One region of the Serratia sp. Sp408 genome, then DNA from elsewhere that is predicted to be linked to it. Evidence: predicted binding sites of a transcription regulator. Region 1 holds the regulator's gene; each other region holds the start of a gene.
What was found. The regulator PurR, encoded in region 1, represses purine synthesis genes. The targets are predictions, from matches to a motif close to CANGCAAACGTTTGCNTG.
Positions count from the first base shown of each region.

Region 2: purE (5-(carboxyamino)imidazole ribonucleotide mutase) is a predicted target of PurR. The motif match lies at 1,658-1,675, and genes of this name have one in related genera.
Region 3: purT (formate-dependent phosphoribosylglycinamide formyltransferase) is a predicted target of PurR. The motif match lies at 4,257-4,274, and genes of this name have one in related genera.

Region 1 covers NZ_JBXUFT010000001.1:1,193,030-1,198,976, forward strand. The annotation lists gene cfa (cyclopropane fatty acyl phospholipid synthase) at 1-670, opposite strand, end outside; gene punC (purine nucleoside transporter PunC) at 1,015-2,220, opposite strand; gene punR (DNA-binding transcriptional activator PunR) at 2,343-3,263, shown strand; gene purR (HTH-type transcriptional repressor PurR) at 3,290-4,315, opposite strand; gene cydH (cytochrome bd-I oxidase subunit CydH) at 4,640-4,729, shown strand; gene sodB (superoxide dismutase [Fe]) at 4,803-5,381, opposite strand; gene AC2AXP_RS05695 (C40 family peptidase) at 5,602-5,947, opposite strand, start outside.
Region 2 covers NZ_JBXUFT010000001.1:274,222-280,168, forward strand. The annotation lists gene purK (5-(carboxyamino)imidazole ribonucleotide synthase) at 1-1,043, opposite strand, end outside; gene purE (5-(carboxyamino)imidazole ribonucleotide mutase) at 1,040-1,564, opposite strand; gene AC2AXP_RS01345 (UDP-2,3-diacylglucosamine diphosphatase) at 1,731-2,453, opposite strand; gene ppiB (peptidylprolyl isomerase B) at 2,464-2,958, opposite strand; gene cysS (cysteine--tRNA ligase) at 3,238-4,623, shown strand; gene ybcJ (ribosome-associated protein YbcJ) at 4,678-4,890, opposite strand; gene folD (bifunctional methylenetetrahydrofolate dehydrogenase/methenyltetrahydrofolate cyclohydrolase FolD) at 4,901-5,767, opposite strand.
Region 3 covers NZ_JBXUFT010000001.1:1,833,137-1,839,083, forward strand. The annotation lists gene AC2AXP_RS08710 (S9 family peptidase) at 1-190, opposite strand, end outside; gene AC2AXP_RS08715 (tellurite resistance TerB family protein) at 261-914, opposite strand; gene yebF (protein YebF) at 1,129-1,488, opposite strand; gene yqfB (N(4)-acetylcytidine aminohydrolase) at 1,558-1,866, opposite strand; gene AC2AXP_RS08730 (YebG family protein) at 1,906-2,229, opposite strand; gene dbpA (ATP-dependent RNA helicase DbpA) at 2,316-3,698, opposite strand; gene cspE (transcription antiterminator/RNA stability regulator CspE) at 3,849-4,058, opposite strand; gene purT (formate-dependent phosphoribosylglycinamide formyltransferase) at 4,328-5,506, shown strand; gene AC2AXP_RS08750 (YoaH family protein) at 5,580-5,819, opposite strand; gene AC2AXP_RS08755 (glycosyltransferase) at 5,892-5,947, opposite strand, start outside.

The DNA of each region.
Region 1 (5,947 bases):
CCCGATAGTCTTGCAGCAGGATCTGCACGTCCAGCCCTTCACAGCGCGCCTGAGCCAGTTTTTGCTGTTCGGCGGAAATGGTCACACCCACTACCGAGACGCCGTAGTGCTTGGCGGCAAAGGCGGACAGACCGCCCCAGCCGCAGCCGATATCCAGCAGGCGCATGCCCGGCTGCAATTGCAGCTTTTCGCAGATAATACGCAATTTGCCTTCCTGCGCCTGTTCGAGCGTCGCCGCGTCTTTCCAGTAGCCGCAGGAATATTGCATATAGGGATCAAGCATCAGGGTAAATAGATCATTACCCAGATCGTAATGTTCCTTGCCGACAATCCAGGCACGTTTTTTGGATTGCAGATTGGTCAGCCGTGCAGCGGCAATGCGCAGCGTGTCTTTAAAATGGTGGGGGAGTTTCTTTTCCAGACCGGCGGCAACCACGCGGTGAAAGAAACAGTCCAGCCGTTCGCATTCCCACCAGCCGTCCATATAACTTTCACCCAGCCCCAGTGAACCTTCCTGCAGGACGCGCTTAAAAAACTCGGGGTTTTTAACCTGAATATCGAAAGGACGGGAGCCGTTTATTTCAATCCCCGCCATGCTGAGCATTTCATGGGCAATACGATACCATTGGTTATCCTGGATGCTCAGATCTTCTATACACGATGAACTCATAGCTTCTCCATCACCTTTCTTCTGACTTATGGCCCGTTGGGAAAAAGCTTAGCCAATTTCTGCGGGCATATACGTATCCCTACGACAAATTTCACCGCAAGGTTTGATATCCGACATGAACAGAGGAAAATTCCAAGAGAACCCTGATACCAAACGGCGTGGGGCAACTCATCAAAAAATAAACTGTGACGCCATACGCGTACACAACAAGTACGTGTAATAAAACGCTTTTAGCTATGGTATTTTTAAAGGTTATTTTTTGAGTATAGGCTTGCCGAGGCGCTTACTCAACTGTAAATCGCACTCGGCAAAAATATTCTTTAAGTGACTATTGCCAAAGGCAATTATGACGCGGAGTTAGCATGTTCACGCGGCGTTGACTGCGGTTGCTCGACCGTTTTGCCACGCTGTATCAGATAGCCTATCGCAGCCAAGACCACGGTAGACACCATCACCGTTACCGTCGCCAATAGCGGTTGTGCGATAAATGCCGACACCAGCATACTGGCAACAAAGCATAAACCCAGTTGCAAGGTGTTTTGCAGTGCTGCCGCTTTACCGGTGCTTTCCGGGAACGGCGTCAACGCATTGGCCACCACGATCGGGTAGACAGCGCCGTTGACCAATGCCATCAGGCAGAACGGAATCAGCAGGGTGGTCAAGGTCGGCGTGGTCAGGGTGGCGACCAGATACAACGCCACCATACTGATGCCATACGCTATCAGCAGCCATGGCAGCAAGGTGTTGCCGTTAATGCGGTTTAGCGCGGTGCGGCAACCGAAGCCGCCGAGCAGGAAGGCCAGGGTCTGCGGCACGTAGCTCAGACCGATGTCATTAGGGCTGTAGCCCATGTTGCCAAGAATAAATGGCGAGCCGGTCAGCCAGGCAAAGAAGCCGGCTGAACAGGCGGCGAACACCATGACGTTACCGCCAAACACCGGCGACTTCAGCAGTTGCAGGAAGCCGATACCGTTGTTGTTGGCGGCGGCCGGCGCAAGGCGCGAACTGTCTTTGAGCAGCAGCGTTGGCAACAGCAGCAGGGCGCTGATCGCCAGCAGCACGGCAAAAATGGCGCGCCAGCCCATGTGATTCAGCAGCCAGGCTCCGAGCAACGGCGCCAGCGCTGGCGACAGCGCCACCAGCGGCATGATGGTAGCGAACACGCGATGGGCGGCGCCCTCGCGATAGCGATCGATAACGATCGCCTGCCAGGTGACCGCAGCGGAACAGACGCCGATCGCCTGAATAAAGCGCAATGACCACAGTTGCATCGCGTTATCGGCCCACAGCATGCCCAGACAGCCGATGCCAAATAGCGCCAGTCCCATCAGCAATACCGGCTTGCGGCCGAGACGATCGGAGAGTGGCCCCCAGAGTAATTGAGCAAAGGCAAAACCGGCCAGGAAGATACTGAGGCTGGCGCTGATGGCGCCGGCAGAAATCTGCAATTCTTGCTGCATGGCGCCAAAGGCGGGCAGGTACATATCGGTGGCCAGGTAGCCGAGCATGCTCAGCCCGGCGAGGTAAAACATAAATCCAAAGTTTCGCATGGTATTTCTCGTTGATGCTGTTGTGCAGGTTTTTTTTAGCGTCGCAAGTGTATCTGGCTGGATCTCTGCTTGTGAAACGGTAATATTTGCAAGCTGCTGTTAAAAAAATTGAAGGCAAAGCGATGTGGTCTGAATATTCCCTTGATGTGGTCGACGCCGTGGCGCGTACCGGCAGTTTCAGCGCGGCAGCGCAGGAACTGCATCGCGTGCCGTCAGCGGTGAGTTATACCGTACGTCAGTTGGAGCAGTGGCTGGCGGTGCCGCTGTTTGAACGGCGCCATCGCGACGTGGAGCTGACGCCTGCCGGCGCATTGTTTGTTCAGGAATCGCGCGCTGTCATCAAAAAAATGCTCGACACCCGTCGTCAGTGTCAGCAGGTGGCCAACGGCTGGCGCGGCCAGTTGAAGATCGCCGTCGATATCATCGTCAAACCACAGCGTAGCCGGCAACTGGTGCTGGATTTCTACCGTCATTTCCCGGACGTCGAGTTGCGGGTACAGCCGGAAGTGTTCAACGGCGTGTGGGATGCGCTGGTGGACGGGCGTGCCGATATGGCAATTGGCGCAACGCGCGCGGTGCCGACCGGTGGCGGCTTTGCCTTTCGCGACATGGGTTTTATGAACTGGCTGTGCGTGGTCAGCGCCAGCCATCCGCTGGCGGTTTTGCCCGGCCCGCTGGATGACGATCGGCTGCGGCCATTTCCCTCCCTGGTGCTGGAGGACACCTCACGCACCTTGCCCAAGCGCGTCACCTGGTCTTTGGATAACCAACGGCGGTTGCTGGTACCGGACTGGGTATCGGCGGTGGACTGTTTGCGTGATGGCTTGTGCGTCGGCATGGTGCCGGCACATCGCGTATTGCCGTTGATTGAGCAGGGGGAACTGGTGGCGTTGCAACTGCCTGAACCGTTCCCGCCCAGCGCCTGTTGCCTGACCTGGCAGCAGAACGCGCAGTCGCCGGCGATGGCGTGGTTGCTGGATTATCTCGGCGACAGTGAAACGCTGAATCAGGAATGGTTGAGCGAGGTGATATTGCCGGAGTAGCGCAATCGCGCCCCCCGGCCGGTGCTTTAGCGGCGGTAATCGACGAACGGGCCGTCGGCGACCGAGCGGCGTTCGATCAATTTGGGGTGTACTTCAATGACCTGCGATTCTTCGCGTTTGCTGATGATGCGATCCAGCAGCATGGTAAATGCCATTTCACCAAGACGCTCTTTTGGCTGATGGATAGTGGTCAGCGCCGGGGTGAAGTAACGCGCGTTGCGTACATTGTCATAACCGATCACTGAAATATCCTGCGGCACGCGCAACCCGAGCTCGTCGGCAGCGCAGATTGCGCCCATGGCCATAATGTCGCCGCCGCAGAACACGGCGGTCGGGCGCTGTTTTTGCGACAGGATCTGGTGCATGGCCTTATAACCGGACTCCGGCTCGAAGTCGCCCTGGACAATCCACTGGTCACGGATGTCGATATTGGCTTCCTGCAATGCCTTGAGGAAACCCTGATGACGGCCGCCGCCGGTGTTGCGCGACAGTTGCCCGGGAATGGCGCCGATGTCGCGGTGGCCACGTTCAATCAGATAACGGCCTGCCAGATAGCCACCTTCGAAGGCATTGTCGATGATGGTGTCGGTGAAGTCACCGCGCGCGGCGCCCCAGTCCATCACCACCATCGGGATGTTGCGATAATCTTCCAGCATGCCGAGCAGTTGGTCAGGATATTCGGAGCACATCACCAGCAGGCCGTCGACGCGTTTTTGCGCCAGCATCGCCAGATAGGCGCGCTGTTTGTCCAGATTGTTATGCGAGTTGCACAGAATCAGCGTGTAGCCCTTGCTGTAACAGCTGTTTTCCACCGCTTCAATCACTTCAGCGAAATAGGGCGCTTCGCTGGAGGTTGCCAGCAGGCCAATGGATTTGGTGTGATTGACCTTCAAACTGCGAGCAACGGCGCTTGGGGAATAATGCAGCTCTTTAATGGCAGCCCAAACGGCCGCCTTGGTCTCTTCGGCGACGAAACGGGTCTTATTGATGACGTGCGAAACGGTGGTGGTGGAAACGCCCGCGCGTTTGGCCACATCTTTAATCGTTGCCATGTAAAGAATGACTCCTAAACCCACATGTATTTAGCATGTAAGCATGTTGTTAATCGTTTGCCTACGCAGATCCTTCTCCAGAGTCACGAAAACTTGGTTTTTAGTGTGGAAGTCGTCAGCCACTTGACCTGGAGGGACTCAATTGCCGGTGCGCAGCAGTGAACTGCGAATTTTGTCGCATATTGAGCAAAAGTGGAAGTGCTAATCAACATTATAAGCGTGGAATGATAACAAGATTTTATTGGGGAACTGTGGGAAAATGATTTGACGCACCAATACTGTGGATTTTATGCTTGGCGCAGATTATCTGATAAGGAGTTTTTGATGGATACCGATTTAAAAATGTCTTTGTTCACCACCCTGGGTGCATTGGCGATGATTATTGCCTTCAGCTTCACTGCCGCATTGAACTGAATCCTGACTTAATCAATAAAGGCGCAGCTCAATATGAACTGCGCCTTTTTATTTATTGCCGCGTATTGGCCAATTACGCCAGGTTTTCCGCTACGAACGCCCAGTTCACCAGCGCCCAGAAGTTTTCCAGATAGTTCGGCCGCGCATTGCGGTAGTCGATATAATAAGCGTGCTCCCACACGTCTACCGTCAGCAGCGGCTTGTCCTCGCCGGTCAGCGGGGTGGCTGCATTCGAGGTATTAACGATAGCCAGCGAACCGTCGCTTTTCTTTACCAGCCAGGTCCAGCCGGCGCCAAAATTGCCTACCGCTGATTGTGTGAACGCCTGCTTGAACTTATCGAAGCTACCGAAGGCCCGATTGATTGCTTCTGCCAGTTTACCGTTTGGCTCACCGCCGCCCTGTGGCGACAGGCAATGCCAGTAAAAGGTGTGGTTCCACACCTGCGCGGCGTTGTTGAAGATGCCGCCGCTGGCGGTTTTAACGATCTCTTCCAATGATTTGTCTTGAAACTCGCTGCCGTCGATCAGCGCATTCAGGTTAACCACATAAGCGTTGTGATGTTTACCATAGTGGTATTCCAGCGTTTCTGCCGAGATATGCGGTTCAAGCGCATCTTTGGCATACGGTAGAGCAGGTAGTGTAAACGACATTGCTTTCTCCTTCTTTTATATGGCGCCAATCTGGCGTTCCCATCCGGGGACTTTGGCGAACGAATCGCCAGTAACCACTCTTTTTTAGAGGTTATTAATGGTAGCAATTTCCCGACAGGAAAAGGAGTTAAAGCGTGCTAAATCGGGGCAAAAGAGTTATGGCAAGAGAGAAGGGAACGGCACGATGGCGGCCGGGCGAGGCCGCCATCGTCTTGTTGCGTCAGCGAATGGTTTTTGGCGTCATCACGCGGCGGGCACCGACGTAATGATTTTGCCAGTAATCATTATCAAGCTGGCTGATGCGGATTTCCTCCCCGGTGCGCGGCGACTGGATAAATTTGCCGTTGCCCAGATAAACCCCCACATGGTCAGCCGCGCCGCGGTTATTTATGCGAAAGAACACCAGGTCTCCGCTTTCGAGTTCGTTCTTCTTGATCGGCGCCGCATCCCGCAGGTGGAACATTTCATTGGCGGTGCGCGGCATCTTGATTTTCATCACGTCCTTATAGGCGTAATAAATCAGTCCACTACAATCAAAGCCGGTGCGTGGTGAAGTACCGCCCCAG
Region 2 (5,947 bases), 920 kb from region 1:
TCGAGGCCGCTGCGGTATTCCGCCGGCAGCAGGGGAGTCAGATCTTCAAGTGCCTGCGCCAGTGCGTCGGCGTCGGGATCGTTGAGATTGAGGTGACCCACTTTGCGACCTTCGCGCACCTCTTTGTCATACCAGTGCAAATGCACCAGCGGCAGGCCGAGCCAGGCGGTATTCACTGCGGTGCCAATCAGATTGACCATCACCGACGGCGTATTGACCACCGGTTTGGGCAGCGGCAGGCCGAGAATAGCCCGCAGATGCAGCTCGAACTGGCTGATTGACGCGCCGTTCTGCGTCCAGTGCCCGCTGTTGTGTACCCGCGGCGCCAGTTCGTTAATCAGCAGTTTGTCGCCGACGATAAAGCACTCCATCGCCATTACGCCGACGTAGTCGAGCGCATCAAGGATGGCCGACAGCATCTGTTCCGCCTGCTGCTGTAACGCCGGGTTTGGCGTAGGCAGCGCCACGCTGGTGCGCAGAATGCCGTCTTCATGCAGGTTGTGGGTCAGCGGATAGAATACGCATTGACCATCATGACCGCGTGCACCGACCAGCGACACTTCACCCGAAAAGTTGATGCCCTGCTCGACGATGCATTCGCCGTATGCATCGGCCGGCAATTCGTGCTGCTGACCATCGCGCAAACGCCATTGGCCGCGACCGTCATAGCCGCCGACGCGGCGTTTGACAATTGCCAGCTCACCCAACGAGGCGAACACCTGCGGCCATTCGGCGGCATCCGCCAGCAGTTGCCACGGCGCGGTAGCCAGATTGAGCCGATCGAGCAGCTGTTTTTGCGTCAGGCGATCGGCCAGACGCGGGAAGATATCGCGGTTGACGAAGCTGTTATGCGTCGCCAGTTCGCGCGTCAGCGCCGTTTCTGGCCAGCGCTCGATTTCGGCGGTGATCACGCTGTTTTGGTACGGCACCGCTTCGGGTTCGGCATCCAGCCCGACAGGGTAAACGGCGATGCCCAGCGGTTCGCCGGCCTGGCGCAGCATGCGCCCGAGCTGTCCGTTGCCGAGTACGCAAACCGGTTTCATGCATCCTCCCGCGGGTCCGGATGGTTCAGCACCTCATCGGTTTGCGCCTGGCGCCAGTCGGCCAGACGCTGTGCCAGTGCGGCATCGTGCAGTGCCACAATCTGTGCCGCCAGTAGCGCGGCGTTCGCTGCGCCGGCCTTGCCGATCGCCAGCGTGCCGACTGGAATGCCGCGTGGCATCTGGACGATGGAATACAGGCTGTCAACGCCGCTCAAAGCCGCGCTCTGCACCGGCACACCCAGCACCGGTACCAGCGTTTTCGCCGCCAGCATGCCTGGCAGATGCGCTGCGCCGCCGGCACCGGCGATAATCACCTCAAAGCCGTTGGCGCTTGCCTGTTCGGCAAAGCTGAACAGTTTATCCGGCGTGCGGTGAGCGGAGACGACCTCGACATGGAACGGGACATCAAGTGAAGTCAGAACCTCGGCCGCGAATTGCATGGTGGCCCAGTCACTTTTTGATCCCATTACAATTGCGATTTTAGCCTTGGTATTGGCGGCTGAAGCAGCGTTGGCTCCCATGGATGTAAGGCTCCTGTAGATTGTTCACGCATCGGCCGGTTGCCAGCGGAGGCAGGCCGTTTGAGGGCGTAGAGCATATCATGGGTACACGGCGAGGAAAACGGTTGCGTGGCCGCTTTTCGCCGTCAAAAGCGCTAAAATTTTTAGTACAGCGTCAGCGTGGCAATCAGAACGGGAATGGGATCAGCTCAACGGCGTCGGCGGTGACCTTGACCATCGAACCTTGATGATGCCAGGCGCCAAGCACCACTCGCTGCGCTTTGCCGTTGGCGAGTTGCAACGAATGTACCGCAGGGCGGTGGGTATGGCCATGGATCATCCAGTGTACCTGATGTTGCACCATCGCCTGCTCAACCGCCTGTGGATTGACGTCCATGATGTCCAGCGATTTATGCTGATTGCTTTGCTGGCTGCGCGCGCGCATATTGGCGGCGATCTTCAGGCGCCAGCGTAAAGGCATCGCCAGGAACAGTTTCTGGATCAGCGGGTTATGTACCCGACGGCGAAACTTTTGATAGGGCAGATCGTCGGTGCACAGGGTATCGCCGTGCAGGATCAGTATCCGTCGACCGTACAGCTCCACCACCTGCTGTTCCGGCAGTAGCGTCATGCCGCTGGCGTTGGCAAAGCGTTTGCCGAGCAGAAAATCACGGTTGCCGTGGATGAAATAGCACGGGACGCCAGCCTGTTGCAGCGCTTTCAAGGCGGCGGCGATTTCAGCGTGCAGTGGTTCGGGATCGTCGTCGCCAATCCAGGCTTCAAACAGATCGCCAAGAATGTAGAGCGCTTCTGCCTGAATGGCTTCTCGCTGTAAAAAACGCAGAAAACCGGCAGTAATTGCCGGTTCCTGTGCGCATAGATGCAAGTCTGCGATAAACAGCGTGCTCATGCCGCCGCGATTACTCGCTGACGGTAACGCTGGTGATCACCACGTCTTCTACCGGCACGTCCTGGTGCATGCCGCTGCGGCCGGTTTTCACACCTTTGATTTTATTGACCACGTCCATGCCTTCAACCACTTCGGCAAATACGCAGTAACCCCAACCCTGTGCGTTCTCGCCGCGGAAGTTCAGGAAATCATTGTCTGCCACGTTGATGAAGAACTGCGCGGTAGCGGAGTGCGGATCGTTGGTGCGCGCCATCGCCAGGGTGCCAACGGTATTTTTCAGGCCGTTGTTGGCTTCGTTGTTGATTGGCGACTGGGTGCTTTTCTGGTTCATGCCAGGTTCAAAACCACCACCTTGAATCATAAAGCCATTGATAACACGGTGGAAAATGGTGTTGTCGTAGAAACCAGCGCGGCAGTAGTTCAGGAAGTTTTCAACGGTGACCGGTGCTTTGTCAGCGAAGGTGTTGATGACGATGTCGCCGTGATTGGTGTGGAAAGTAACCATAGTTTTAATCCTAACAAGATGAAGTGAGATGCCACAAAACAGGTGTGAACAATCAGAACGACCTTATAACATATCTCCTTTGGCGAGTCAGTAGCGGCAACCGGACACGCCGTCGCCACAAACGGGGATGTTATGTTATAACTCATCAACCAGATCGCAGGTTTCTGTCGCCCGCCAGCGCAAACCTTGGCCTTGACCTTGCATTAGATCGGCCTTCGCGGTTCAATACGCTGATCCCTGTTATTAATACTGTTACTACGCACACCACGGAATGTCCCGATGCTAAAGATTTTTAATACCCTGAGTCGTCAAAAAGAGGAATTCAAACCTATTCATGCCGGAAAAGTCGGTATGTATGTGTGCGGGGTAACCATTTATGACCTGTGCCACATTGGCCACGGGCGTACCTTTGTTGCTTTCGACGTAGTAGCGCGTTATCTGCGTTACCTCGGTTACGATCTGAATTACGTGCGCAACGTGACCGACGTTGACGACAAAATCATCCGCCGTGCGGCGGAAAACGGTGAAACCTGCGATCAACTGACCGGTCGCATGCTGGCAGAAATGCACGCCGATTTTGATGCGCTGCTGATCGAACGTCCGGATCTGGAACCGCGAGCCACACAGCATATCGCCGAGATCATCGAGCTCACCGAGCGTTTGATCGCTCGCGGTCACGCCTATGTCGCCAGCAACGGTGACGTGATGTTCGCCATCGACAGCGATGCGGATTACGGTCTGTTGTCGCGCCAGGATTTGGACCAGTTGCAGGCCGGTGCGCGCGTTGAGGTTGACGACGTCAAGCGTAACCCGATGGATTTCGTGTTGTGGAAAATGTCCAAGCCGGGCGAGCCGAGCTGGCAGTCGCCGTGGGGCGCTGGCCGTCCTGGCTGGCACATCGAATGTTCGGCGATGAACTGCAAGCAGCTCGGTACCCATTTCGATATCCATGGTGGTGGTTCGGATCTGATGTTCCCGCACCACGAAAACGAAATCGCCCAGTCCAGCTGCGCCCATGACGGTCCATACGTCAATTACTGGATGCACTCCGGCATGGTGATGATCGACAAAGAGAAGATGTCCAAGTCGTTGAACAACTTCTTCACCATTCGCGACGTATTGGGCTATTACGACGCAGAAACCGTGCGTTACTTCCTGATGTCCGGCCACTATCGCAGCCAACTGAACTACAGCGAAGAGAACCTCAAGCAGGCGCGTGCATCGCTGGAGCGCTTGTACACCGCGCTGCGCGGTACCGATCCGTTGGCGACTCCTGACGGTGGCGCCGAGTTCGAGGCCCGTTTTCGTGAAGCGATGGATGATGACTTCAACACGCCGGAAGCCTATTCCGCCCTGTTTGATCTGGCGCGTGAAGTGAACCGTTTGAAGAACGAAGACATGGCGGCCGCTAACGCAATGGCGGCGGAATTGCGTAAACTGGCCAAGGTGCTCGGCCTGCTGCAACAAGAACCGGAAGCGTTTCTGCAAAGCGGTGCACAGGCCGACGACGGAGAAGTGGCGGAAATCGAGGCGTTGATCAAACAGCGTAACGATGCGCGCAAATCCAAAGACTGGGCGCTGGCGGATGCCGCGCGCGATCGCCTGAACGAAATGGGTATCGTGCTGGAAGATGGCCCGCAGGGCACCACCTGGCGGCGTAAGTAAGTTTGTCTCGGTAATAAAAAAGGCGCCTGAGGCGCCTTTTTTACTTGACCGTGTTCAGGGTTTTACCGTCACTTTACTGCCGGCGAATTCGACCACCTGGTCGGCAACGATCTTGCAGCGTTTACGCGTTTCCACCTTGCCATCAACCTTCACCAACCCTTCGGCGATGACTTCTTTGGCGGCACCGCCGCTTTCGCACCAGCCCTGAAACTTCAGCAGATCGCACAGTTCGACGTGAGGGTGACTTTCCAGATTAAAAATTTCCATACTGCCTTACTTATTTAGGTTGAACGTCATGGTATTCCTCGCAGGCCTGCAAGGTATTCTGGATCAGTGTAGCAACGGTCATCGGGCCGACGCCACCCGGCACTGGCGTGATGTAGGCCGCACGCTGGCTGGCAACGTCAAATTCTACGTCGCCGACCACTTTGCCGCTTTCCAGGCGGTTGATGCCGACATCAATGACGATCGCGCCCGGCTTGATCCAGTCGCCGGGAATAAAGCCCGGTTTGCCCACCGCCACCACCAGCAGGTCGGCGTTCTCGACGTGGTGACGCAGGTTCTTGGTGAAGCGGTGGGTAACGGTGGTGGTGCAACCGGCCAGCAGCAATTCCATGCTCATCGGTCGACCGACGATGTTGGATGCGCCGACCACCACGGCATTCAGGCCGTAGGTATCGATATTGTAGCGTTCCAGCAGCGTAACGATGCCACGTGGGGTGCAGGGGCGCAGCTTGGGGGCACGCTGACACAGGCGGCCGACGTTGTAGGGATGGAAGCCGTCGACGTCTTTGTCCGGATTGATGCGTTCCAGCACTTTGACATTATCAATACCGGCCGGCAGCGGCAGCTGTACCAGAATACCGTCGATGTCGCCGTCGACATTCAGTTGGTCGATCAACTTCAGCAGTTCGGCTTCGCTGGTGGAAGCCGGCAGATCGTAAGAGCGGGAAACAAAACCCACTTCTTCACAGGCACGTCGCTTGCTGGCAACGTAAATTTGCGAGGCCGGGTTCTCGCCAACCAGCACTACTGCCAGGCCTGGCGCGCGTTTACCCGCGTCCAGACGTTGTTTAACTTGCTCAGCCACTTCGTTTCTAACCTGCTGCGCAATCGTTTTACCATCAATAATCTTTGCTGCCATCGGTGTGGAAATCCATCAAATAAGAAAAGCGGGGATGCGGCTATTTTGTCAGAAGCTGAGCGCGCTGTCAGGCGCTGAATCAGGATATGCATCGTTTACTGCGGATGAAACGCTCCCATCCCGGGCATTTTTTGCCGGCTTGTGTGGGTTGCCGGCGGCAAAATATCACGGCGCACGGCC
Region 3 (5,947 bases), 640 kb from region 1:
ATAGCGCTTCACGCAACGCCTGCTGCGGTTGTAACGTGGCCTCGGTGAATGCATTCTCCGCCTGCAGGTAGTCCAGCACCTGCGGATCGGTGCGTTCGTCGTCGCGTAGCCAATAGTAGTCGTCAACACGGGTATCGCCGTGCGTGGTGATAGGATACGGCCGTTTCTCGGCTTTTGGAGGTGTCATCATTACTAAATCATCCGCTTACAAACATTACTGTAAGGGTGGCACGTTTTCTTCAGGATAAAAAGCGGTACGGTTAGGCCAATTCGCGCTTTTTCTGGTTCACGTCGCTTTCGATGCCCTGCTTGACGTCCGCCGGGATTTTCAGCGACTGCGCCAGCGCATCCAGATAGCCGCGCTCCATAAAATGATCGACGTCGATAACCATGCAACTCAGGTAGTACACTTCCAACGCTTCATCTTCGTTTTTGACGCTTTGAGCGATCAGATCCGGATTCAGCGGTTGGTCGATCGCCTGTTGCACCCAGGTCTGCGCTTCTTCCCCTACCTGCAGCTGTTCCAGGCTATGGTCGATGGCGCGGCGTTCTTCAGCATCAATATGGCCATCGCTCTTGGCGGCGAACACCAATGCCTGCACCAGGCGCTTGGCACGTTGGTCAACCGGAGTAATCTGGTTGCCGAACTGCGGCTCATCCTGGTGGGTTTCCTTGACTCGCGCCTTGTATTTGTTCCAAATCACCGCGCCCACCGCGGCGCTCCCCCCGATAATCAGCGCGTTTTTGCCAAACTTGCCCACCAGTTTGCGTGACGACTTGTTAGCCAGCAGTACGCCAACCAAACCGCCCAGCGCGGTAGGTGCCAGCAGCTTGCCGATGCCTTCACTTCCGCCAGCGGCCCCGGCTTTCTGCCCCAACATCGATTGAATCTGCTGCATCCAGTTGTTTTTCATTGTCGCTCCTCACCAGTATGTCGACGCGCAACGGCATTGCCAGGCCGCGCGCAGTTAGCCACCAGATTAGGGGATCTTTTGTCAACTTACGTATGGGGATGAAAACTTGTGTTGAGCAGCCGGAGATTGGCTCGGTTAACTCGAGGGTAAAGTGCGGTCATCATTAGGGCGCACATGGCGCCCTTGGCAGAGCGGTTACGATAACCGGAGGAAGTTACTCCGCGACGCTGTAAGCGATTTCGCCCTGGTTGCAGTTGAGCGTTACGTTGTAGATTTTGTCCGTCTTGCTGCCACGCACCGTCAGCGGCACCTGCCAGACATTATCTTTGCCGACGATGGCGTCCGGACTGACCCAGACAATCGGCGTTGCGGTGCCCAGTTGCTTCTTGTCAGCATCCCAGCGCGTAATGCGGTTTTGCAAGAAATCGCGTTTTACCTGCGCCGCTACGTCCGCCGCCTGCAGGCCGCTGCATTGCGCAACCTTGGCGCTACGCAGTTGTTGCGCCTGTGCCGTACCGGTCAATCCAGCTACCGCCACCAGTGCGACCACCCATGACCATCCCGTTTTGTTCATATGTCCTCCCGTTGTGGTTATCACTATCCGGGGGGCAGCCCCGCTGCGAACAACGGGTCGGGCCGTGGGCTAGCGTTTGATAAAGGCAATCACAAACAGTTCGTCCAACCCCGGATAGATTTCCTTGATAACCTGCTTCAGCTCGCCAAGCGGCATGTTTTCCTGTTTGGCGTGTTGTTCGGTCAACGCCTCCAGACGGATTGGCGTCACCGACAGCACTTCAATCAGGCAGAAAAACACGCCGTCCTCATGACGGCTGACGCGCAAGACATCCCCGGGCTGGAAGTGTGACTCACTGGCGTCCCGTAGAGTAATGGTTTTGCGCCCAGCCAGGATATCCGGCTCAAAGCGGCTGAAGAAAGTTATTCCGCGGCTCATTCTAGACCCTTTTTCATTACAATGCTGCAACATAAACCGCTACGCCGCCTGCTTTTCTGCCTGCGACTGGGGATTTTTGCTCGCGGCCGGCTTGTCGCCCTTGGCCTTGGCCGGTTTTTGGCTCACCGCCTGCGGCGCTGCACCACGCAGAATTTGCGTCAGCGCCTCTTTATGTTCTGCCAGATAGAAGCTCAGGGCTTCGCGTTGCTCTTCCTCCAGCGTTAGTGGCGCCTGTTGTAGCCACTCGCCAAGACTGTCGGCCAGATCGAGCATTTTGTCGTAGGCATCGGCTTCTTTCTTGCTTGCGAACGTCATTTTTTCCTCACCGTTTCTGACCACCAGGTATTTTACTTCAACTGCCATCTGTGTATTCCTCAAAGGTTGAAACACTGTACTTATATACAGTATAAGGCGTTATAGTGCGGGGGTTCAAGCGCCCCCGCCTGTTATTATTTCAGCAGCCGCGCCTTGCAGCTTTTGCCTTTGATCTTGCCCTGCTGCAATTGTTGCAACGCCTTGCGCGCGCTGGCCTTGCGGATAGCCACGTAGGCGTGCACCGGGAACATATCGATTTTACCGACCTCGGCCGCGGTCAGACCCGCCTCTCCGGTCAACGCCCCGAGAATATCGCCGGGGCGAATCTTCGCCTTGCGGCCGCCGTCAATGCACAGCGTGGCCATTTCCGCTTCCAGCGGTGCCGTTGACGCACCGCTCAATTCACTGACTGACGCCCATTGCAACTTGCAGTCCAGATACTCTTCCAGCGCGTGGGCGCGTGTCATTTCCTGCGGCGCACACAGGCTAATGGCCAGCCCGCTCATGCCGGCACGGCCGGTACGGCCAATGCGGTGCACATGCACTTCCGGGTCGAACGACAGTTCGTAATTGACCACCAGTTCAAGATCCTTGATATCCAGACCGCGTGCGGCGACGTCGGTCGCTACCAGCACGCGACAGCTGCGGTTGGCAAAACGCACCAGCACCTGATCGCGATCGCGCTGCTCCAGATCGCCATGCAGTGCCAGCACGCTGATGCCGCGTGCCTCCAATGCTTCAAACACGCTCTGACAATCGCGTTTGGTATTGCAGAACACCACGCAAGACGTTGGCTGAAAATGGCGAATGGCGGCCACCAACAACGCCGGACGCTGATCGCGGGTGGTTTCGTAAAAGCGCTGAGCGATGGTGGTTGGCGCGTCGCCGTCGTCGACTTCCACGCTCAACGGCGCGCGTTGCACCCGGTCGCTGATGCGCTCGATGCCCGCGGGATAGGTCGCGGAAAACAGCAGCGTTTGGCGCTGCGGCGGCGTGTAGCTGATTACCTGGTCAATGTCGTCGGCAAAGCCCATGTCGAGCATGCGGTCGGCTTCGTCCAGCACCAGCACTTTCACCTCATCCAGCACCAGAGTCTTCTTACGCAGGTGTTCCTGGATACGGCCCGGCGTTCCCACCACGATATGCGGCGCATGCACCAGCGAATCCAGCTGAGCGCCCATCGGCTGACCGCCACACAGGGTAAGGATTTTGATGTTTTGCGTGAAACGCGCCAAGCGGCGCAGCTCTTTGCTGACCTGATCGGCCAGCTCACGCGTTGGACACAAAATCAGCGCCTGGGTCGCCACCTGGCTGACGTTGATTTTGTCCAGCAGGCCAATACCGAACGCCGCCGTCTTGCCGCTGCCGGTTTTTGCCTTGGCGCGCACGTCTTGCCCGTTGAGGATGGCAGGCAGCGCGGCAGCCTGTACCGGTGTCATTTCGGCATACCCCAGTTCATTGAGGTTGGCCAACTGTTCGGCTGGCAGCGGCAGGGAAGAAAAGGAAACTGTGCTCACGGCGATAACTCTTATATGGCAGATGGAAAGGCGGCGCGACCGGCTGGCCAGCACCGTAATAAGGTGTGATGATAACAGAGATAGCGAACTTTCTGGATTGCAGCCATAAAAAAACCCGCCGGAAGCGGGTTTTTTGGCAGCGACGTTGCGTTAGATGGCAACAACGTTGGCTGCGGCTGGGCCACGTTGGCTGTCCTGGATGGAGAATTCAACCTGCTGACCTTCTGCCAGAGTTTTGAAACCATCGCTGACGATAGCGGAAAAATGCACGAAAACATCTTTCGAGCCATCGGCTGGAGTGATAAAGCCGAAGCCTTTGCTTTCGTTGAACCATTTTACGTGACCGGTAATCTTAGTCATTTGACTTTCCTTTACTTGATAAACCTGCCTTGACGGCACTTACGGCGCGAAGGCCCTGCGTTCTGTAGGTCTTCTTTCGCCGCCAGTTATTAACGCATAATCGTCGTGACAGGGCAAATTTTTTCGTTCCTTATTAAAACAGCAGGTTACAGGACTAATTTTGCAAAATGGCCTGCGCGCTTCCGCCGGAAGGATGTCGGCGCAATCGTTTTCGTATATACTGCGCGCCTGTTTTTAGCCCCGTCAATTTTCACATCAGGGACCAGACTATGTTTACTATTGGAACCGCACTGTGCCCCTCCGCCACCCGTGTCATGCTGCTCGGCTCCGGCGAACTGGGTAAAGAGGTGGCAATCGAATGCCAGCGTCTTGGGTTGGAAGTGATTGCCGTCGATCGCTATGCCAATGCCCCGGCAATGCACGTCGCGCATCGCAGCCACGTGATTAACATGCTGGACGGCCAGGCGTTGAAGACGCTGATCGAGCAGGAACGTCCTGACTACATCGTACCGGAAATTGAAGCCATCGCCACCGACATGCTGGTGCAACTGGAGCAACAGGGCCACCGTGTCGTGCCCTGCGCCGAAGCGACTCGCCTGACCATGAACCGCGAAGGCATTCGCCGTCTGGCGGCAGAGAATCTTGCCCTGCCGACCTCCAGCTACCGCTTTGCCGATAGCCAGGACGCCTTTTATCAGGCGGTCGACGACATAGGCTACCCCTGTATTATCAAACCGGTGATGAGCTCATCCGGCAAAGGCCAGAGCCTGATCCGTGACGCCTCGCAGTTGGCGGCAGCCTGGGAATATGCGCAACAGGGCGGTCGCGCCGGCGGTGGACGGGTGATTGTCGAAGGACTGGTCAAGTTTGATGTTGAAATTACCTTGCTGACCATCAGCGCGGTGGACGGCGTACATTTTTGCGCGCCGATCGGTCACCGTCAGGAAGATGGCGATTACCGTGAATCCTGGCAGCCGCAATGCATATCGCCGCTAGCGTTGCAACGCGCCCAGGCGATAGCCGAGCGGGTGGTCACTGCGCTGGGTGGTTACGGGTTGTTTGGCGTTGAGCTATTCGTTTGCGGCGATGAGGTCATTTTCAGCGAAGTCTCCCCTCGCCCGCACGATACTGGCATGGTGACGCTGATTTCACAGGATCTGTCGGAGTTTGCCCTGCACGTTCGCGCTTTCCTGGGTCTGCCGATCGGCGCTATTCGCCAGTTCGGTCCGGCGGCATCGGCGGTTATCCTGCCGGAGCTGACCAGCAGCGACCTGCGCTTTGGCGGATTGGATCAGGCATTGCAGGGGCACAACCAGCTGCGGCTGTTCGCCAAGCCTGACATCAGCGGCAAACGCCGTCTGGGCGTGGCGCTGGCCTGTGCACCGACCACCGAGCAGGCGGTTGAAATCGCCACTCAGGCTGCCGCGGCGGTAATGGTGCAAGGGTGATGGACAGGTAAAATAGCCAAAGCCCGGGTTACCCGGGCTTTGGTTTGATGAACAGGCGGAACCTGTTCAACGCTTAATAATCGTCTTCGTCTTCGTCATCTTGCGGCTCGGCATCCGGTTGCATACCCGGCGCATCCTCGTCTTCCTCGTCAAACATGACGGCAACCCGGGCACCCTGATGCTGTTCGCGGATCTGCTGCGCAACCACGGCAATCGCTTCACCGCTGCTCATGCCCTGCTCCATCAATTGACGGATGCGATCCGCAGCTTCCTGCTGCTCCAGATGATTCAGTGACGGCATACCTGCAAGCATGTGTTTATCTCCAGCTGATTGGAGGGGGATTATACCCTGCCTACGTTACGCCGCAACCGCGTCACCCGGTTATTATTGTGCGGCCGGTTTGGTACTGTGCCCATCAAAGCGCCACTGTTTCAGCCGCG